3 regions of the Selenomonas sp. KH1T6 genome follow, and region 1 is predicted to be linked to each of the others. Evidence: riboswitches for the same ligand, from Rfam matches in the RefSeq annotation. Region 1 holds a riboswitch; each other region holds the start of a gene.
The links. Region 1 has a riboswitch for cobalamin ahead of serS (serine--tRNA ligase). Riboswitches for the same ligand answer to the same signal wherever they lie in the genome.
Positions count from the first base shown of each region.

Region 2: linked by a shared signal. The riboswitch ahead of nikB (nickel ABC transporter permease) and the one ahead of serS (serine--tRNA ligase) in region 1 are both predicted to bind cobalamin.
Region 3: linked by a shared signal. The riboswitch ahead of BLW59_RS05315 (methylmalonyl-CoA mutase family protein) and the one ahead of serS (serine--tRNA ligase) in region 1 are both predicted to bind cobalamin.

Region 1 is NZ_FNWN01000006.1:84,775-91,958, forward strand. Features, by position in the region: gene BLW59_RS05865 (TolC family protein) at 1-351, opposite strand, end outside; gene BLW59_RS05870 (MlaD family protein) at 441-1,733, opposite strand; gene BLW59_RS05875 (ABC transporter ATP-binding protein) at 1,730-2,479, opposite strand; gene BLW59_RS05880 (MlaE family ABC transporter permease) at 2,495-3,265, opposite strand; gene rnhA (ribonuclease HI) at 3,347-4,060, opposite strand; gene serS (serine--tRNA ligase) at 4,294-5,574, opposite strand; cobalamin riboswitch at 5,925-6,101, opposite strand; gene BLW59_RS05895 (hypothetical protein) at 6,251-7,184, shown strand, end outside.
Region 2 is NZ_FNWN01000023.1:26,624-33,807, reverse strand. Features, by position in the region: gene BLW59_RS12465 (ABC transporter substrate-binding protein) at 1-594, opposite strand, end outside; gene nikC (nickel transporter permease) at 650-1,465, opposite strand; gene nikB (nickel ABC transporter permease) at 1,465-2,379, opposite strand; cobalamin riboswitch at 2,506-2,710, opposite strand; gene BLW59_RS12450 (MATE family efflux transporter) at 2,770-4,107, opposite strand; gene BLW59_RS12445 (heavy metal translocating P-type ATPase) at 4,217-6,331, opposite strand; gene BLW59_RS12440 (HMA2 domain-containing protein) at 6,328-7,107, opposite strand; gene BLW59_RS12435 (HMA2 domain-containing protein) at 7,112-7,184, opposite strand, start outside.
Region 3 is NZ_FNWN01000005.1:163,368-170,551, forward strand. Features, by position in the region: gene nrdG (anaerobic ribonucleoside-triphosphate reductase activating protein) at 1-390, shown strand, start outside; gene BLW59_RS05305 (hypothetical protein) at 467-1,141, opposite strand; gene BLW59_RS05310 (FAD-dependent oxidoreductase) at 1,173-1,541, opposite strand; cobalamin riboswitch at 1,872-2,221, shown strand; gene BLW59_RS05315 (methylmalonyl-CoA mutase family protein) at 2,392-4,584, shown strand; gene scpA (methylmalonyl-CoA mutase) at 4,581-6,782, shown strand; gene meaB (methylmalonyl Co-A mutase-associated GTPase MeaB) at 6,944-7,184, shown strand, end outside.

The sequences.
Region 1 (7,184 bases):
CAGTGACTCGTTATACAAGGGCACGGTAACACTGCCCGTGTTGCTGAAATTATAGTCATAAGCAGGATCATAAGCGCCGCTGTACGCCCTGCCACCGATACGGTTAGCCCCGGTATTCCAGGTAAGGGTCGGCCCCATCTGGCGACGGGCCTTTGACAAGCTCCAACGGGCATTGTCCACATTGGCATAATACTGCTTGAGAGTGAGATTGTTCTCCAGGGCCATGCGCACAGTATCCTTCAGGTCAAGCTGCACCGTATCGGCAGCCATGGCAGGGGAAGTGCTGATAGCCATCAGCCCGCCCAGTACCAGGGCCGTAAGTTTTTTATGGAAATTCTTCTTGTTATTCAAGACAATGTCCTCCCTTGAATTACTGTAATGATTGCAATTTTATTGTTCTCTATAAAAAGGCCGGTTCCTGCCGACCGGGATTATCCTATTCAAAAACTCTGCCTGATGCCGAAGTAGGCACGACGACGCTCATGATCATTGACGTGATCCCACTGGGCTGCCAAGGCAGTGCCTTTGCCCGTAATATCGTAGGATGCGTCCAGTCTCAGCTGCATGTCATTTGGATCATATCCGTCCACCGCCAGCTGAAAGCGCTTGCCTCCATAAATATCAAGGCCCACCCCGGGTTTGCCGTTTATGACGCCTCCCCGGACACCGAAGTGCCCCTTGGAAAACTTCTTGCCAATCTGGGCATTGAATTTGTTCTCATCACCGATGTCATCAACCCCCAGCCTCAGATAGGGGCCATCCTTCTTGCCCACATCTACATTGAAATCAGTCTTCCAGTCATGGGCACCGCCGCTGTAGAGCACATCAACCTGCGGCTTCACCTCTATCTCGCTTACCTTCTTCAGCATGCCATCAGCCCGCTCAGTGAGCTTTCTGGCATTGCTGATAGTGGCCTTCAGATCCTCCTGGGTCTTTTCATCTGCCACTACATTTTCCAGCCCCTGGGTGATGCGCACCACCCGGGCAGAAGCATCCGCCATATTGCTGAGCGTCTGCCGCAGGTTCTCAGCCGTCTGGGGGTCTGCTCCCACAGTTTCCAGATTAGCCACCATGGCTTCCACGCTCTGCATGGTGCGGTCCATGCCCGCCGTGGCCGAGTTCAGCTGGGAAATGATAGCATTCACCTGTCCCTGATTGCTCACAGCCAGATTTTCCAGCACCGCCATGGTGCGGTCAATGCGCTTGGTCACATCCTGGATGTTCACCATGCTCTGCACCAGGGAGTGCTGCAGGTCTTTGTTGCCCAGAACATCATTGACAGACCCCAGAAGCTCCTGTACCTGGGCCAGCGTCTTGTCTATGCCCTCCATGAGAGTGTCCATGCCCTTCTCATCTTCCCCGATGAGATAGTCTCCATCAGAGACCCAGCCGTTTTCTGCCCCGGCAGGCAGGATATTGATGAACTTTTCTCCCATGACGCCTGCCGAACCAATGGTGACCCGGGACCCCCGGGGAATCTTCACATCCCCCTTTATATCCATGGTGACAGTGACACCGCCGCCATCATTGACCACCTTGCGCACAGAGCCTACCGGCACACCGGAAAGACGCACCGTGGACTGTGGCTCTATGCCCACCACTTGCCGGAAGCCGGCATAGAGCGCGTACCCCTTGCTTCCTCCCAGGCTCACTCCGGAGAGAAGCAGCACCGCCGACACTAAAAGTGCCAGCCCCGCCAGCGTAAAGGCTCCCACCTTGGCCTCTGTGCTCATGCCGCTCCCTCCTTTTCCGCAGTGCTAAGTGTTCTGAAGAACGCCTGCACCCTTTCGTCCTGTATCTTCTTGAACTTTTCCACCGTATCCACGGCAATGAGTTCTCCTGCATAAATCATGGCTATGCGGTCTGCAATGCGGCAGGCGCTGGCCATATCGTGGGTCACCACCACCGAAGTAACGCCTAATTTCCGCTGGGTGCTCACAATAAGCTCATCTATGCGGGCCGTCATGATGGGGTCAAGGCCGGAGCTGGGCTCATCGTAAAAAATCACCGAAGGCTCACAGGCAATAGCCCGGGCAAGGCCCACCCGCTTCTTCATGCCACCGGAAAGTTCATTGGGCATCATTTGCTCCACGCCCTCAAGGCCCACCAAAGCCAGCTTTTCCCTGACGATGCGGCCTATTTCTGCCTCGCTCTTATCCGTGTGCTCCCTAAGGCCAAAGGCCACATTGTCACCCACGGTCATGGAGTCAAAGAGAGCTGAATACTGGAACACCATGCCCATGCGCAGGCGGATTTTGTCCCACTCCGCTTCGCTGAGATTTGCCACATCCCGCCCCCGCACCAGAATCTGGCCGGAGGTGGGGCGGATAAGGCCGATAAGCAGCCGCAGCAGGGTGCTCTTGCCAGAGCCTGAGCCGCCGATGATAGCCAGGGTTTCCCCTTCCCTGATATTCAGATTTATATGGGAGAGAGCCATATTCTTGTCAAAAGACTTGCAGACATCAACTAATTCTATCATGATAACTTACATCCATCAAAATAAAATGAAAGTCAATACGGCATTGAGCATAAAGATGACGATGATGGAAGTCACTACTGTGCGGGTGGTGGCCCGGCCAACGCCCTCTGCCCCCTCGGGGCAGGTAAGGCCGTAATAGCAGCCCAGCACAGCAATGACGTTGCCGAAGAACACAGCCTTCACCATGCCTCCGGTAAGGTCAAAAACCTCCACGAAAGTGTGGATGCCGTTCATAAAGGTGTAGGAACTGATGCCAGAGTAATAAACCGCCGTAGCCCAGCCTCCTGCCACCCCGATTATGTCTCCGAAAACCGTGAGGATGGGCACCACTACCATGCAGGCTATCATGCGGGGAAGAATCAAATATCCCTCCGGATTTACCGCCATGACCCTCAGGGCATCTATCTGCTCCGTGACCTTCATGGTGGCAATCTCCGCCGTAATGGCAGCCCCCACCCGGCCTGCACATACCACACCCACCAGCACAGGGCCAAGCTCACGGCCAATGGCCATGGCTACCACGCCGCCAATGGTGCTCTGAGCGCCGAATTCGATGAACTTCGCCGCCGTCTGCAGGGTGATGACCACCCCGGTGAAAAGCAGGGTCAGGCTCACGATGGTGAGGGAGTCCACCCCCAGATGTGACATCTGGGCAATAATGGAACGCCAGCGCAGACGTCCCCTGAGCTGCCTCACAATGCTCACATAGAGAAGCACCATGGTGCCCAGCTCGGCACAGCGCTTGATGATAAACGCGCCTAGTGTCTCAAGTATCCTGGTTGCCATGCCTGGCCTCCCTCCACATTCTCACCCTTCGATTCTAGCAATTTTATCCCAAATAGTAAAGTCTTATTTACTATTCACATCTCACATATATTTCATAGCTTCCGCCTTGGCCAGCTGGTCACAGCGCTCATTGGCCTCTACCCCAACATGACCCTTTACCCAGTGGAACTCAACTTGTCTGGCGTGGAATGCCTCATCCAGAGCCAGCCAAAGTTCCTTGTTGAGCACCGGTGTCCCCTTGGAAGTTATCCAGCCCTTCTTCTTCCACCCCTCCAGCCAGTGTTTGGTGAAGCCATTCTTCATGTACTGGCTGTCGGTATAAAGGGCGATCTTTGAACCTGCCGGCACGGCAGACAAGGCCTTGATGGCCGCCGTAAGCTCCATGCGGTTGTTGGTAGTGGAAGGGTCACCACCGAAGAGCTCCTGCACATGTCCTGTAGCCTGGTTGGTCAGCACCGCCGCCCAACCCCCGGGGCCGTCAGGATTGCGCAGACAGGAACCATCTGTGTAGATGATATAGTCAGCCTCTCCCACAAAAGCGGGAGCTTCCTTCACTCCAGCAACAGGCTTTTTCCTGACAGGAGCAGCCCCCGGGCTGAAGAGGAACTGCTCCCCCAGCGGCACAGCCGCAGGTGTTTCCGCCCCCGCCAGCCAGGCCATAGCCTCCTGGGCTGTCATAAACCCTTTGAACTTAGCCCCCATAAAGCCTTTCACCTGAGCTTCGCATTCCGCCCAGGTATTGAAAAGCCCCGTCTGCCGTCCCACTTTCACCGCATAAACTTTCTTCTTGGCCATTCTCGTCTCCTTTGCAAATTTATAGCAAAGGGGACGCTCAAAGCGTCCCCTTATATATAGTCGGTAAGTAAGTGAGGGCCACAGGCATAGCATAAGCGGAACGTGTGGAATTTTACCATAAATCTTAGCGGGCACAAACCGCCGCAGGCGGTGCAGTGGGAGCTTAGATTCTATGGTAAAATTCCAAGTGAAGCGTTGCTATGCCTGTGGCCCGAACGCCCTAGCAGGTCTGCTTACTCTGCAGGCCTGATGACCTCTACGCCGCCCATATAGGGAACCAGTGCCTTCGGAATCACCACGGAGCCATCCTCCTGCTGGTAGTTCTCCAGGATAGCAGCCACCGTGCGGCCCACAGCCAGACCAGAGCCGTTCAGGGTGTGCACGAACTCAGGTTTGGACTTGGCATCCCGGCGGAACTTGATGTTGGCACGACGGGCCTGATAGTCAAGGCAGTTGGAGCAGGAAGAAATCTCCCTGTACTTGCCCTGGCTGGGGAACCACACCTCAAGGTCATAGGTCTTGGCAGAGGTGAAGCTCATGTCACCAGTGCAGAGCATCACCACATGGTACGGCAGCTCCAGGGCCTTCAGGATATCCTCGGCAGCCTCCACCATGCTCTCCAGCTCGTCCCAACTCTCCTCAGGCTTGGTGAACTTGATCATCTCCACCTTGTTGAACTGGTGCTGGCGGATGAGGCCGCGGGTATCACGGCCAGCGCTGCCGGCCTCGGCCCGGAAGCAGGCAGTGTAGCAGCTGTAGCGCTCAGGGAGCTTGCTGCCGTCCAGGATCTCATCGCGGTGATAATTGGTCATAGGCACCTCGCCAGTGGGCACCAGATAATAGTCAAGACCCTCCAGCTTGAACATATCCTCGGCAAACTTGGGCAGCTGGCCGGTACCTACCATGCTGTCCTTGTTGGCGATGTAAGGAGCCAGCATCTCCGTATAGCCATGCTTGTCAGCGTGCATATCCATCATGAAGGCAATGCAGGCACGCTCCAGACGGGCACCCAGGCCTTTGTAGAACATGAAGCGGGCGCCTGCCACCTTGGCAGCCCGGTCAGCATCCAGGATATCCAGATCCACACCAAGATCCCAGTGAGCCTTGGGCTCGAAGGAGAACTTCCTTGGCTCGCCCCACTTGCGCACCTCAGGATTTTCCGTATCGTCCTTGCCGATAGGCACATCTTCCTTGGGCATATTGGGGATATGAAGCATGATATCGCGAAGCTTCTCCTCCACATCCTTCAGGTCAGCATCAAGAGCAGAGATCTGGGCCCCCACCTCGCGCATCTCAGCCATGACCTCAGAGGCATCCTCGCCGTTCTTCTTCATCTGGCCCACCTGCTTGGAAACAGTGTTGCGGCGGGCCTTCAAAGTCTCAGTCTCCTGCAAAAGCTCACGACGCTTCTGCTCCAGTCCCTCGAACTCAGAAAGGTCCAGGCTGTTGCAACGATTCTTCAGCATGGTTTTGACTTCTTCCAGATGCTCACGCACAAATTTAATATCCAGCACGATACTCACACTCCATATTTTAATAAATCCCTGCCAGGGGATAAATAATCACATAGCTTACATTATATCAAGTTTTCCCAGGAAAGTCCAAAAAAATAGCCCCGGTTATCACTCCGGGGCAGCCGCCAAATGGGCAGCTAATAGAACTGAATGAAATGTATGAGCAACTTTCTCCCCATGGGAATTCCCACAAGGAAAAACCTTCCGACACAAGTAATGACGCCACAAAGCCCTTCTTCGGCGGGGAAGAAGGGCTCTGCCAAAAACATTCAGTTCTATGTACTGCCGGGTCTTTCCCGGCTATATCTAGCGAATGTCGCAAAGTCCCCATCCCCATCGCTCGCAGGTCAAGCGGTGACTGTTGATTAGGCAGTTCTCCTGGCTCCAGTTCATAGCATTTTCGCGCCTTCCCAAGGTTTCCCCCAGTGACATACTTTGCGAAATGCTCCCTGTTACAGTGGCGGGACCGCGCCGGCTTATACCGGCTTCCCTATTAAGTCATTGACACCCAATCCAAACATATTCTCTTTTCATTTACAGGACTAATCATATCATTCGTCAAAACCATTGTCAATCCAAAGGCAAAGATTTTCCCGCGACAAAATCCCCATAAAAGTGTATAATCTTTATTGTTCTATAATGAAAAATAGCTCACGGGCTTGAAAGGACTTTCAATATGCGAAAATATCTGAACAAGAAAAAAATAGCAGGACTGCTGACCTTCTCCCTGCTTTTCTCCTCCATTCCTGCCTGGGCTGCCGAAGACGTCACGGCAGCTTCCACAGAAACAGCTGCCCCTTCCTTCTATGACCTGAACTTCGATGCTGACAGCTACACCCGGGAAACACTTAATCTGCATGGTCAGCCCGTGGCTTTCCGCGCCTTTGAAGGCTGCCACTACACAGCTTACCCTGTTGCTGACTATAAAGAACAGCTGAACATCTACATTCCTGAAGCCTACTTCCAGAAAAAGAGCACAGGACGCTTCACCGCCAAAACCGCCCCCATCTTCATGCCCCTGGCCGCAGATGGAGCAGCAGAGGGAACTTTTGACGCCCCGGCAGATGCCAGCAACGAAAGTGGCCAGCCCAATCTCGCCCTGCTGGCCCTGGCACACGGCTATGTGGTCGCAGTCCCTGCCGCCCAGAGCCTCACTCCGCCTGCCAGCGAACGCCTGGGCAAGGCGCCCCAGCCCATCCTTTCTTACAAGGCAGCCATCCGCTACCTGCGCCGCAATCAGCGCAGCCTGCCTGCAGGGGACACCAACCGCATCGTAGTCAGCGGCGAGGGTCTCTCCGGCAGCCTGGCCCTGCAGCTGGCAGCCTCTGCCGACCAGGCCATCTATAAGCCCTACCTGTATGCGATGGGAGTTGCAGGTAAAAGCGACAGCATCTTTGCCGCCCAGGCCTACGAACCTGTGACCGGTCTCGCCAAGGACTATGCCCGCTTCGGCTGGACACTGCCAGACGGACGCCCGGACCCCAATTCGGCTGCCCGCTATGCACCTCTGCTGGACACCGAAGCCGCTCTTTCCCCTGCAGTCACTCCAGAGCAGGAGGAAACTGCAGCCATTGAAGGAAAAGCCGTCATAGAAGAAGCCGCCGAAAATC
Region 2 (7,184 bases), on a different contig from region 1:
CTTTTCCTTCACGAAGGATTCCACCATGTAGGGACCGGTGCAGATGGGGCCTTCCTTGGCAAAGTCGCGATTTGCCTCGGCCTTGGTGTCCACAATGATGAAAAGGGGGTCCGCCAGGAAGCCCGGCATATTGGGCATGGGCTTTTCCGTCACGATGGTGAGGGTCTGCCCCTCAGCCTTGATTTCCTTGTACTTGAAGAAAGTAGCGGCACGGTTGTTCTTGGCGAAGGCACGCTCGATGGAAGCCTTCACAGCCTCAGCCGTAAGCTCGTCGCCATTGGAGAACTTCACGCCCTCACGGATCTTGAAAGTCCAGGTGAGATGGTCGTCGCTGATGTTCCAGCTCTCGGCCAGCCAGGGCTGCACGTTCATCTTCTCGTCAAACTTGGTAAGGCACTCACCCAGGCCGTAGCGCATGACCACCCAGCCAAAGTAATTCTGGGTAGGCTCAAGAGTGTCGGCGAAGTTGGTGACACCCACCTTCAGCACACCCTGCTGGGCGCTCCCCCCTTTGTCTGCCCCGCAGCCAGCCAGGGCAGCCGTCAGAGCTGCACCGCACAGGCCCAGAGCCACAGCTTTCCAAACTTTCTTCATGTTGAACTTCATTGCACGCATTCCCCTTTTCTAAAAAATAAGAGAGACAACATATCTATTCCTGCCGCGGGTCAAGGACATCCCTCAGGCTGTCCCCCCACAGATTGAATATCGCCACTACGCTGAAGATAGCCAATCCCGGATAGAGCATGAGCCAGGGAGCCGACTGGATATACTGGCGCCCCTCGTTCAGCATCAGCCCCCACTCCGGGGTGGGTGGCTGGGCACCGAAACCCAGGAAGGACAGACCTGCAATCTCCATCATCATAGTGCCGATGTCCATGGCTCCCGTGATGACCACCATGGGCAGCACATTGGGCAACACATGGCGCCAGAGGATAGCCCCGGTGCGGGCCCCCTGGATCCTGGCTGCCTGGATGAAATCCTGATTGCGCAGGCGCAGCACCAGGCTCCTCACCAGCCGGGCGTACTTGGCCCAGCTCACCACCAGCAGGGCCAGGATGGTATTCACCACGCTGCCCCCCAGGATGCCTGCGATGGCAATGGCCAGCACGATGCCCGGGAAGGCCAGCATCATATCCGCCAGGCGCATGAGGATGGTTTCCAGCCAGCCCCCGAAGAACCCAGCCAGCACTCCCACCAGCGTGCCCACAGCGGCAATCAGCGCCACCAGGCACAGAGCCATGAAGAGAGAAACCTGGGTGCCGCAGAGAATGCGGGAGAAAATATCCCGGCCCAATTTATCCGTGCCCAGGATATGCTCTGCCGACGGCGTCTGCAGCACCAGTTTCATGTTTCCCTCCATGGGGTCCTGGGGAGCAAGGTAAGGGGCAAAGATGGCCAGCAGCACCACAAATACCACCAGAGCTGTATAGAAGGCGAAAAGCCTGTTCTCACGAAAAACCGCCATCAGTTCCCCTCCTTTTTCAGCCGCGGGTCAAGATAAGCATAAGAAAGATCCACCAGCGCGTTGATGCCCATGTAAACTATGGAAATCCAGAGCACGAAGCCCTCGATGAGAGGATAGTCCCGCATGGAGATGGCCCGCACCGCCATATTGCCGATGCCAGGCCAGGAGAACACCATTTCGATGACCGCCACGCCCCCCAGGAGCCAGCCAATGGACATACCCAGCAGGGTGATGAGGGGCAGGATGGCATTGGGCAAGACGTGCTTCCACAGGATAGCCTGCTCCGAAAGCCCCCTGGCCCTTGCCCCCACCACATAATCCTGCTGCAGTTCCTCCAGGAACACAGTGCGCACCTGGCGGATATACTTGGAGGACATATAGAGGGCCAGGGTCAGGGAAGGCAGCACGATGCCCTCCAAAGTCACAGCCGACTTGGCAATAGGGAACCAGCCCAGCTTCAGGCCGAAGACGTAGAGAAAGAGCAGGCCTATCCAGAAGGAAGGCATGGACACCCCGATAAAGGAAATGCCCCGCACCAGATGATCCTGCCAGCCATTCCTGTGAATCGCAGACCAAATGCCCAGCGGCAGGGAAATCAGCAGCACGAAGACGATGGTCACAGCCGCCAAAGCAAGCGTCCCTGCAAAGCCCTCCAGCAGCTTTTCTGTAACCGGTTTCTTGGCAGAGTAGGATATGCCCATGTCCCCCTGCAGCACGCCTCCTGCCCAGTTCACATACTGCACCAGGAAGGGCTTGTCCAGTCCCAGCTCCGCCCTGGTCTTGTCCAGGGTTTCCTGCGACACGATAGTGTCCCCCGCCTCCAGCAGCATGGCCGCCGGGTCCCCGGGGGCCAGATAGGTCAAGCAAAAGGTCAGGAAGCTGACACCTATGAGGGTAATCAGCATCTGCGACATCTTGCCCAAAAGTTTTTGCAAAGTTTCTCATCTCCCCATAAACATAAAAAACCTGCCCGCAAAAATGCAGACAGGTTCACCATATACTTCTCCAGCAAAATCCCCATCCCCATCGCTCGCGGGTCAAACGGTGATTGTCAATCGGGCAGTTCTCCTGGCTCCAGGTCATCACTTCCTTGCGCCTTCCCAGAAAGACTTTGCTCTTTCCAGTGACATCAATGCAATGAAGCTCGCTGTTACAGTGGCGGGACCGCTCCGGCTTTTACCGGCTTCTCTATTAAGTCGTAGGAACTATGCCATTCCTTTCGACACCCAATCCAATCTCAATATAGAATTGTTTTCAATAAAAATAGCAACAGACAAAATTTTACCACTACCTCCCCAAGCCTGTCAAGGTTCGCAGGCAGGCTGGGGACGCCTCTGCCACAGGCGCCACAGCAGGAAGGAGGCACAGGCAGCCCTGATGGACTGGTCGATGGCCAGAGCCAGCCAGGCACCAGGCAGGCCCATATCCAGCACCTGCAGGAAGAAAGCCGTGATCAGGGGACGCAGGAAGGCAATGCTTACAAAGGAATAGGCTGCCACCTGGCTGGTCCTGCCGCTGCCCCGGAGCACGCCGGCGCACACCAGGGCATGGGCCTCCGGGAAGCTCACTGCCGCCACGAAAATCATGACCAGGCTCCCTAAGGGCAGTAAGCCCACTTCATGGGAGTAGAGGCTGAAGATTTCTTCCCGCAAGCTGAAGGTCAGCACAAAAGAAACAAGGGAAAAAATCAAGCTCCATTTGAGCCCGGCCCGCAGCTGCCGCTGCCAGTAAGCCCAGTCGCCTGCCCCGTGGGCGTGGCCTGCCATGACCATATTGGCCTTGCCCAGTCCTCCGGCAAAGCAGTAATAGAAATCGCAGAAATTCATGCAGATGGCATGGACGGCATAGGCTGCCGTGCCCAGTTCTGCCACCATGCGGGTGTAGAGCACCATGCCGATGCGCTCGAACCCCTGCTCGCTGAAGACTCCGGCAAAGACGGGCAAGAATTCCCGGAAATATGACCTGTCAGGCCAAAAAGCCCGCCAGTCCCCCGGCATAGCGCTGCCCCCCAGCTGGCGGGCAGAAACTGCCAGAGTCCAGCTGGTGCCAATGACCGTACCCACAGCAGCCCCCGTCACCCCCAGCGCAGGAAAGGGGCCCAGGCCAAAGATGAACAGAGCATTGCCCACGACATTCACCAGATTGCCCTGAAGGTTGGCGTTCATCACCTCTTTGGTGTGGCCATAGCCCAGCTGCACTGCCTGCAGGACAGTGGCCAGAGTGGTTAAGAATACCCCCAGCAGAGCGATGTTCCCATAGGACAGAGCCGCTGCCAGATACTCTTCCTGGGCCCCCATCCAGCAGAGAATGCGCTCCAGCTGCCAGAAGAACAAGACATGCAATATGCCCATGAAAATAACTGCACAAAAAAGTGTCCGTGCAAGCAGCACGGGCACTTCCTGTGTATTATTCTCACCGAACTTCCTGGCAGTGAGCAGCGTCAGCACCGCCGCTATGGAGCGAACCACACAAAGCAGCATCATCCTGGGCTGGGTAAAGATACTCACCGCCGCAATAGCCGCCGTTCCCAGCATGCCTGCCATGATGATATCCACAGAACTCAGCAGCACCATAAACAGGCCCTCCAGGGCAGCAGGCATCGCTATTTTCAAATAATGTCTGTCCTCGTCCGGCATGCGCATGCTAAAACTCCTTATCATCTAATAATCAATATCAATTAGATGATAACAACCAGCCTCTGCCTGCGCAAGCCCCCCCGGGGGATATAGACAGCCTCATTCGTCAAACTGCTCAGCGACGCCTCCTGGCAAACAACGGCGCATTAGGCCGCAGGATGCGGCAGCTGTTCAGCACCACAGCCAGAGTGGCCGTATTGTGGATCACCGCTGCCCACAGAGGATTGATGCGCCCCAAAGCTCCCAACAGCATGGCGGAGGAATTCACCAGGATTGTCGCCATGAAGTTCTGGTGCACCAGATCCATGGTGCGCTTGCCCAGCTGCAGGGCCTCCATAAGGCGGTTGGGGTCCTCGGAATGGATGGTCACTGCAGAGGACTCGGCGGCAATATCCGTCTGCCGCCCGCCCAGGGAAACGCCCACATCTGCAAAGGCCAGGGCCGGAGCATCGTTGATGCCGTCCCCCACCATCATCACCGTGCCACGCTGCTTGAGCTTGTTCACATAAGTGCTCTTGTCCTCAGGCAGGATTTCCGCATGGTAAGAGTCGATATCCATGGCATTTGCCACCTCAGCTGCCACCGCCTTGGAATCGCCGGTTAGCATGACAATCTCGTCAATGCCATAGCGGCGCATGCGGTTCAGGGTCTTCTTCATATTGGGACGCACAGGGTCCTCGATGCCGATGACGCCGATAAGCTCCTGGTCGCGGGCCACATAAAGGAGGTTCTTGCCCTTGAGGCCTGCATCAAGGTTCTCATTATCCTTGACGCCATTTTCGTTCAAGAACTTCAGGCTGCCCACGCGGATAGTGCCGCCCTTGCAGCCCTCGAAGTCCGGCACCTCTGCCAGCATGCCCCGGGCCACCACGGTCTCGGATTTCTTATGCTGGGGCACCTGCCATTCCTGTGCCTTCACATACTTCTGGATGGCCACCGCCAGGGGATGGACGGAATGCTGCTCGGCAGAGGCCGCCAAGAGCAACACTTCCTTCTCCTCCCCCCCGGCTTTTGTCTTGATGAAGGAAATCTGGGGAATGCCCACGGTGAGGGTACCAGTCTTGTCCAGCACCACCGTGTCAGTCTCTGCCAGAGCCTCGATATAGTTGCCGCCCTTCACCAGGATGCCGCGCTTGGCTGCTGCTGCAATAGAAGCAGAAATGGCCGTGGCAGTGGAAAGCTTGAGGCCGCAGGAGAAGTCGATGAACAGCAGGTTCAGCACCCGCTGCCAGTCACGGGTGGCACCGTAGACAATGCCCGCCCCGATGAAGGAAATGGGCACCAGCAGGTTGGCCATCTGGTCGGCGAAATTCTGCACCGGCGCCTTGCGGGTCTGGGCCTCCTCCACCAGATGCACGATATGAGCCAGGGATGTATCAGAGCCTACTTTTTCCACCGCAATCACCAGTTCGCCTGCCTCCACCACGCTGCCTGCGTATACGGGAGAACCTGCGTGCTTCATGGCAGGATTGGACTCGCCGGTGATGGAGGCCTGATTCACGGCAGCATCGCCGGAAATCACCCGGCCATCAATGACGATTTTCTCACCAGCATGGGCAGCGATGATGTCCCCAGCCTTCACCTGCTCAATTGGCACCTTGCGCTCCACCACATCTCCATCATCCTCCTGGCCCTCCACCAGCCAGACGTAGCGCTGGTCAAGGGACAGGAGGCCGGAGATATGGGTGCGGGCGCGCTCTGCCGCATAGCTGGTGAGCATCTCCGCGCCATTGGACAAGGCCAGCAGGGTCAGGCTGGATTCCGGCTTGCCTGCCAGCACGGAGGCGATGACTGCCGTAGCCGTCAATGTATCTGCATTGGGACGGCGGTCTTCGATCATGCCCTGGATGCCAGTCTTGATGAAGTTCCGGGCAATGCCCAGCACCAGAAGGGTGCGCAGGATTTTCATGCTGGCATAGAGCTGGGGAGAAGTGCGCTGCAGGAGCTGCATGCCTGCAAAGCTGGCCAGGGAAATCAGGGCATCCCTGCGATACTCAACCAGGCGGTCTGCCTGGCTGACGGATTCTTCCTTCACCCGCACCAAGGTGCGCACAATAAGAGACTGCACCTGCTGCAGGGGCAGCACGCCGCGGTAGTAGATGCGCGCCTGGCGCTCCTCCACCACTGCCGCTGCTATCTGGCGGAAGCTGCGCAGTTTGGCTGCCAGGATGGCCCGTTCCTCACGGGGCAGGGCCACCGCCAGCCTTATATTGTAAACACCGTATTTCATACCGTACGCCATCCTCTCATGAGGGAAATGGCCCACCAGAACATCTGTGACCCGGTGGGGAACTGCTGGTTGGCTAGCATCTTCCTAAAGCCCCTTACCAGGAAGATGAGGGCGGCTGCCGAACTGATATCCAGCCAGCCACCAGTGTGCTCCTTGATCCAGGCACTGAAGGCCCGCATGGTGCCACGGAGACTCTTGGTGATGGCTCCGGCATGGGACTCGGAAGGCATGCCCTCCCCCTTGGGCGGTGCAGGAGGTGCGGGAGGCAGGTTATTCTTGAAAACCCTGTCGCGCAAGGCAGCTGCCAGTTTGTCCATCTCTTCCTCGTTGGCCTCTGCAGCCTCATAGATAAAGAGAATGCTGCCTGTCAGGGCATTGACCTTCACTTCCTTCAAAAAGGGCAGTGAAGCAAGTTTTTCCAAAGTCTTTTCCAAGCCCTTGTCAAAGGAAGCCCTGTAGCGGCGGCGTCCCGGCTGCCTGGAAACCAGGGCAAAAGGTTCAACTGGAGCTGCAAACACTGCCCGCTGAATCCTGGCCCCGGCTTTTGCCACACCCTGGCCTGCCTGCTTCATCATGTCAAGGCCACTGTCCAAAAGGCCGGACTGGCCGCCGGAACGACCGCCCCGGCCTCCCATGCTGCCCATCATGCCGCCCATCATACCGCCGCGGCCGCCCATCATGCCTTTGGCGGCACCGGAGCCGCCTCCAATAAGCATCTGTGCCAAAGCCTGACCTGCTGCCATACCCATCATCATTCCTGTTCCGGACATAGCCATCACTTCATCTCCCCTTTACATGCGACATAATATACTGTTCAACTTTTGCCAGTTCAGCATTGGCTCTGAGACGCTCC
Region 3 (7,184 bases), on a different contig from region 1:
GGGGGCAGGGTCGTGAGCACTGACGAGCTGCTGGCAGAGATTGAAGCTAATCCCTTGCTGACGGGGGTTACCTTCAGCGGCGGCGAGCCCTTCATGCAGCCGGTACCGCTGGTGGAGATAGCCCGTGCCTGCCACGGCAGAGGGCTTGACATCTGGAGCTACACTGGCTTCACCCTGCAGGAACTCCACGCCCGTCACGATACGGCGGTGGAAGCCCTGCTCTCAGAGGTTGATGTGCTGGTGGATGGGGAGTACAGAGAGGGAGAACGAGACCTCACCCTGATGTTCCGGGGGTCCCGCAACCAGCGCATCATAGACATGAAGGCCAGTCGCAAACAGAAGAGACTGGTGCTTCTCTATCAGGAAGAAGAAAGCGAACAGAGCGCATAAAGTGGTCAAGAACGTGGAATTGACGCATCTGACCAACCCAAAAGGGGCTGCGATAACGCAGCCCCTTCCTTTTATGTTATTTTGCCTGTGATGCCATTTCCTTCATCAGCCAGTCGTGGATTGCCTTGTTATCTGCCTGTCCATCTTCTGTATTCTCATCAAGATAGGTCGCTTTGAAATAGCTGGGCAGTTCTTCATTGATGAGCTGGATCACCCAGGCGCCTTTATTCTCACCAATGCCGTAAATGGCATCCTTGTTGACACCGTAGTTCTGCCGGACATCCTTCAATATATACCTGATGGTATTCATGCCCTCTGTACTGGACAGGCGGCCAACACGCGCTTCTGAGTCCTTCGTTCCCTGAATGGTCAGCACGATTGCATACTGTTGGTTGTTCTCCAGTTCATCTGCCCAGGCAGTGACACCGTCCGTCTGCTTCAGCAAGGCCTTTTCATCTGTTTCCCCGGCCACATCATTGACTACGACAATCAGGGGGTAAGTCTTGGCAGAATCATACCAGCGCGGCAGGCAAAGCTGATAGGGAATTTTTCCTTCTGTACTTACAAAACGCTGGGAAGCAGGCAGCTTATCCTCGGACGAATCCTGACCGGGAGCTACTTTCACCCCCGTATGGGTCTCAAGGGCTTCCTGAGTAGCAGGACGGAACTCCGCATGGGCCATGGACCCAAAGCCAAAGCCGAAGCTGAATGCAGCAATGGCAACAGCAGCCACGATTTTTTTCTTTTGCATGATAATGACCTCCTTAGTCTTTTCCTTTGATTTATTTGCTTACATAACTACGCATTTCTTCGGGCATCTCTTCCCACTTGATTTCGTTCACCGGAATCCCTTTGGAAAGCCCCCAGGCGGCAGCAATGCCTGCTGCCTCGCCCATGCTCATGCAGGTGGGCTGGATGCGGAAGGAAGCCTGGGCAGCGAAGCTGCCGCTGGCACAGCGCCCCACCACCAGCAGGTTGGAGATTTCGTTGGTCACCAAGGCACGGTAGGGGATTTCGTAATACTGTCCCTTTTCCAGCTTCTTGAAGAGATCCAACTTCACATCGTGAATGTCGATGGGGTACGCTGTGCGGCAGACAGCATCGGGAAAATGGTGCGCCTCAAGGATATTTACGCCGGCCTCTTCGCACATTTCATCTTAGACGTAAGCAAGATATTCTGGCACAGCTTCCACTCTTGCGGCATCATCTTTGAGGCCGAGCACTGTCCCAGCTGCGGCCAGGCCATCATCTTCATAAAACTGCGCCTGGATATAGGGATTGCAAATGATTTATCCATAAACAAACCTCCATCATATCGCACTCATACAGAGGTTCTATTCTATCCGCATGCCTGTTTTTCCTGCTTTTCCTCATGTATATCATGCAGCCGGGCCGAGAAAAGGCAAGAGGAAAGGGACTTCAGAAATGGAGCAGGGAATATTGACAAAAATTATAAATGATAATAATATTTAAATAGCAACTTAATATGGTTGGGAACAGGTGTACTTAGGTACTTAATAGGGAATCCGGTGTGGGGCGTGTTGATTAATTCGCTCAGCCCATCTTCACGGGTCTTGACTGTCCCTGCTTCGTTGACAAATCCTCGACATAGCGCCGCTATGCCTCCGGTTTGTCGCCTTGCAATGGACAGCCAATCCCCGCAAATCTGGGCAAAGCTCATTTAATCAACACGCCCTAAGCCGGAGCGGTCCCGCCACTGTAGGGTGGAGTCCTGCACATGAATGTCACTGGGGTAGATATGCTTACCTTGGGAAGGCGTGCAGGGCCATGAAGCCGAGCCAGGAGAACTGCCTGTTCTGTCATCACCGTATAAGAGAGCCGAAGCATCGTGCCTGGTTCCCTTATGTGCCTGCGAGCGATGGGTAGGGGATTGGGCTTAGGGCTTTTTTGCTGTGGCCATTTTTAGGCAATCCGTCTGCGCGCTTGCAGGTGGGTTGCCTTTTCTGTTGGGTTTCACAAATCACACAAGGAGGCTGCAGTATGAGCAACGAGCTGGAAAAAAGCGGCGAGCTCGACCTTCAGGCTATCCTGAAAAAGGCCGAGCAGCAGACGGACTTTCCCGATGTGCCACTGGATGAATTCACTCCTCCCACCTATGAGGAGTGGAAGGAGGCCTGCATCACTCTCTTGAAGGGTGCACCCTTTGAGAAGAAAATGTATACCAAGACCTATGAGGGCATTACCTTCGACCCCATGTACTTCCGCAAGGATACGGAAGATATCCTGCCCAAGGGGGAGTTCCCCGGCATGGGGGATTATCTCAGGGGGGCACAGCCCAGCGGCTATGTTGGGAGGCCCTGGGGCATTGCCCAGTCCTGCGATGAGACCAGCCCCAAGGAAAACAATGAGCTGCTGCGCCATGAGCAGGAGAAGGGTTCCACGGTCTACAATATCCGCCTGGACAAGGCCACCCTGGCTGCCAGGGATGTGAGAAAGGCGGAGACCCCCGGTGATGAGGGCGTGTCCCTGACCACCCTTGATGATGTGCATACCCTGCTGGAGGGGCTGAAGCTGGACAAGTACCCCCTCTATATCTATGCCGGGGCTACGGCTCTGCCTATGCTGGCTCTGGCAGTTGGGGCCTTGAAGTCCTCTGGTACAGACTTGAAGCAGCTCAAGGGCTTTGTGGGAGCAAATCCCCTGGGGGCTTTGGTTGAAGAAGGGGAACTGCCTGCTTCTTTGGACAAGCTCTATGATGAGATGGCGGAAGCCGCCAAGTGGGCTAAGGAAAACGCGCCGGGCCTTGCCACGGTCTTTGTCCGCAGTGATGTATTCAGCCGGGGCGGTGCCAATGATGTGCAGGAGGCTGCCTATGCCCTTGCCATGGCGGTGGCTTATCTGCGGGCGCTGATGGACAGAGGGCTGACTATCGACGAGGCGGCGAAGCAGATTGTCTTCGGCTTCTCCATGGGGGCCAATTTCTTCCTGCAGATTGCCAAGCTCAGGGCCCTGCGTCCCCTCTGGGCGCAGATTGTTGAAGCCTTTGGCGGCAGCCAGGAGGCAAGGCGCATGCACATTCATGCCAAGCCCGCCCTGTTCTTCAAGACTGTCTATGACCCCTACGTCAATATGCTTCGCAATACCACGGAAATCTTCTCAGGGGTAGTAGGAGGCATTGATTCCTTCGAGAGCAGCCCCTTTGACGAGCCTATCCGCAAGGGTGACGAGTTCTCCCGTCGCATTGCCCGCAATGTGCAGATCATCCTGCAGGAGGAATTCGGCCTCTTGCAGCCCATTGACCCTGCCGGCGGTTCCTGGGCGGTGGAGACACTTACCAAGCAGATGAAAGAAAAAATCTGGGAGGAATTCCAGAAGATAGAGGCCAAGGGCGGTATCCTGAAGGCTCTGCAGGAGGGCTATCCCCAGGAGGAGATTGCCAGCGTCCTGAGCGCCCGTTTCAAGGCAGCCGAGACCCGCAAGGACCGTATCGTAGGCAACAATATGTATCCCAACATGACGGAGACTTTGCTTGACCCGCGTCCCGAAGATGTGGAAGAAATCAAGCAACAGCGCAAGGCTGAGGTGGAAAGCTATCTGGCCGATATTGATGAGCAGTTCAAAGAAGAAAAGCTGGCTGAGCTTTCCTCTGCCAAGGCTGGAGTGACGGAAGCTGCCATAGCTGCTGCCTGCGCCGGCGCCACCATTGAGGAACTGGCAGAAGCCCTCCATGGCGGGGCCAAGGGTGAGGAACAGGTGAAAGCCATCGAGCCCCACCGCTGGAGCGAGCGCTTTGAGGCTTTGCGGAAGCTGACGGAGGGTTTCAAGGCTGAGCATGATGATAATGTGAAGATCTTCTTGGCCAATATGGGCCCCATCCCCCAGCACAAGGCCAGGGCTGACTTCACCACGGGGTTCCTGCAGGTGGGCGCCTTTGAGGTGCTGGGCAACAACGGCTTCCAGACTGTGGAGGAAGCGGCCCAGGCTGCCAAGGAGTCCGGGGCAGACGCCGTGGTCATCTGCTCTACCGATGCCACCTATCCCGAGATTGTGCCAGCCCTGGCGCCGAAGCTCCATGAGGTGCTGCCCAAGGCCACGGTATTCCTGGCCGGGGCTGCTCCCCAGGATATGCTGGAAACCTACAACCAGGCGGGCATTGATGAGTACATCCACGTTCGTGCCAACTGCTACCAGATCCTGCAGCTCCTGCAGAAGAAGAAAGGGATGATTGCATAATGGCTTACACAAATCCTGATTTCACCCAGATAAGCCTGAAAGATGCTCCCCAGGGGGCGGCAGGGGACTGGAAGAAGCTTTTCGAGGCCCAGGCCGGGGCGGAGTTTGAGGCTCTCACCCGCCGCACCATGGAGCATGTGCCCGTGAAGCCCCTCTATGGCCATGACGAATATAACCATATGAACCATCTGGACTTTGCCAGCGGCATTCCTCCCTGCCTGCGTGGGCCTTACTCCACCATGTACGTCTTCCGTCCCTGGACGGTGCGTCAGTATGCAGGCTTCTCCACGGCAGAGGAGTCCAATGCCTTCTATCGCAGGAATCTGGCCGCAGGCCAGAAGGGCCTTTCCATCGCCTTTGACCTGCCCACCCACCGCGGCTACGATGCGGATAACCCCAGAGTAGTGGGCGATGTGGGCAAAGCCGGCGTGTCGGTCTGCTCCATGCTTGATATGAATATCCTGTTCTCCGGCATTCCCCTGGACCAGATGTCTGTGTCCATGACCATGAACGGAGCAGTGCTGCCCATCCTGGCCTTCTTTATCCAGTCCGGCGTGGAGCAGGGCGTGGACAAGAAGATCATGGCAGGCACCATCCAGAACGATATACTCAAAGAGTTCATGGTGCGCAACACCTATATTTATCCGCCTGAGATGTCCATGCGCATCATCGGCGATATCTTCGAGTACACCACCAAATACATGCCCAAGTTCAACAGCATTTCCATTTCCGGCTACCATATGCAGGAAGCGGGGGCGCCGGCAGATATTGAGCTGGGCTATACGCTTGCAGATGGTTTGGAGTATATCCGCACGGGCATCAAGGCAGGCCTGCCGGTGGATGCCTTTGCCAAGCGCCTGTCCTTCTTCTGGGCCATCGGCAAGAACTACTTCATGGAAGTGGCCAAGATGCGGGCTGCCCGTGTGCTCTGGGCCAAGATTGTCAAGTCCTTCGGGGCAGAGGATCCCAAGTCCATGGCCCTCCGTACCCACAGCCAGACTTCCGGCTGGTCACTTACGGCCCAGGATCCTTTCAACAATATTTCCCGCACGGCCATGGAGGCCATGGGTGCGGCTTTGGGCCACACCCAGTCCCTGCATACTAATGCGCTGGATGAGGCTATCGCCCTGCCCACGGACTTCTCTGCCCGCATTGCCCGCAATACCCAGCTCTATATCCAGGACGAGACCAGCGTCTGCAAGATCATCGATCCCTGGGGTGGCTCCTATTACGTGGAAGCCCTTACCAACGAGATTATCCGCCGGGCCTGGGCTCATATCCAGGAAGTGGAGGCTTTGGGCGGCATGGCCAAGGCTATTTCCACGGGCCTGCCCAAGATGCGCATCGAGGAGGCGGCTGCCCGCCGTCAGGCCCAGATCGACTCCGGCAACGAGACCATCGTGGGCCTGAACAAGTACCGTCTGGAAAAGGAAGATCCGCTGGAAATTTTGGCCATCGACAATACCGCTGTGCGCAATGCCCAGGTGGAACGTCTGGAAAAACTGCGTCGTGAGCGCAATGATGATGATGTGCGCAGGGCCTTGGAAGCTATCACCAAGGCAGCAGATTCCCGCGATAACGGGAACCTTCTGGAATGCGCGGTGGAGGCAGCCCGTGTGCGGGCCTCTTTGGGCGAGATTTCCGATGCGGTGGAGAAGGTATCGGGCCGCTATCAGGCAGTGATTCACACCATTTCCGGTGTCTATTCCTCCGAGTTCACGGACAAGACGGAGCTGGACAAAGCCCGCAGCATGGCTGACGAGTTCGAGCGCCTCACGGGCCGCCGCCCCCGCATCTTCGTGGCCAAGATGGGCCAGGACGGCCACGACCGCGGCCAGAAGGTCATCGCTTCTTCCTTTGCGGACATGGGTTGGGATGTAGATGTGGGGCCGCTGTTCCAGACTCCTGCCGAGACCGCCCAGGATGCAGTGGACAACGATGTGCACATGGTAGGGTTTAGTTCCCTGGCAGCAGGCCACAATACCCTGCTGCCGCAGCTGGTTGAGGAGCTCAAGAAGCTGGGCCGCGAGGATATCATGGTGGCCATCGGCGGCGTCATTCCCGTGCAGGATTATGACAACCTCTATGAGCATGGGGCCGTGGCAATTTTCGCCCCGGGGACTAATATTCCCGAGGCAGGTATTAAATTGCTGACTCTGCTGATGGAGCGTGTCAAAGAAGAAATTGCTGAAGAGTAAGTTTTGATTGCTTATTTTAGTTTCGGCTGTTCATTTTCTTTGGCGCAAAGAAAACGAACCAAAAGAAAACGCGGCCCCGGTTTGATCCTCAAACGCGAAGGGCCGCAGGAGGCGTCCATCCATGGACGCCGTTACAATAGTCTTTTGGAGAGGAGGAACTAATGGAGCAAAAATATACTACCAGTAAGCCAAGCTGGGTGCCTGAGGAAAAGAATGACAAATTCGCCTGTTCCGTCATGAGCGGCATTGACGGCATCAAGGACACTACCGTGGGCAATATCAATCCTGCTCTGGCCAGCGGGAAGCTGAAGCCCAAGCGGAAGATGATAATGTCTGAGGATGACTATGTGGAAGGGGTCGCTAAGGGAGACCGCATGACCCTTTCCAGGGCCATCACCCTTA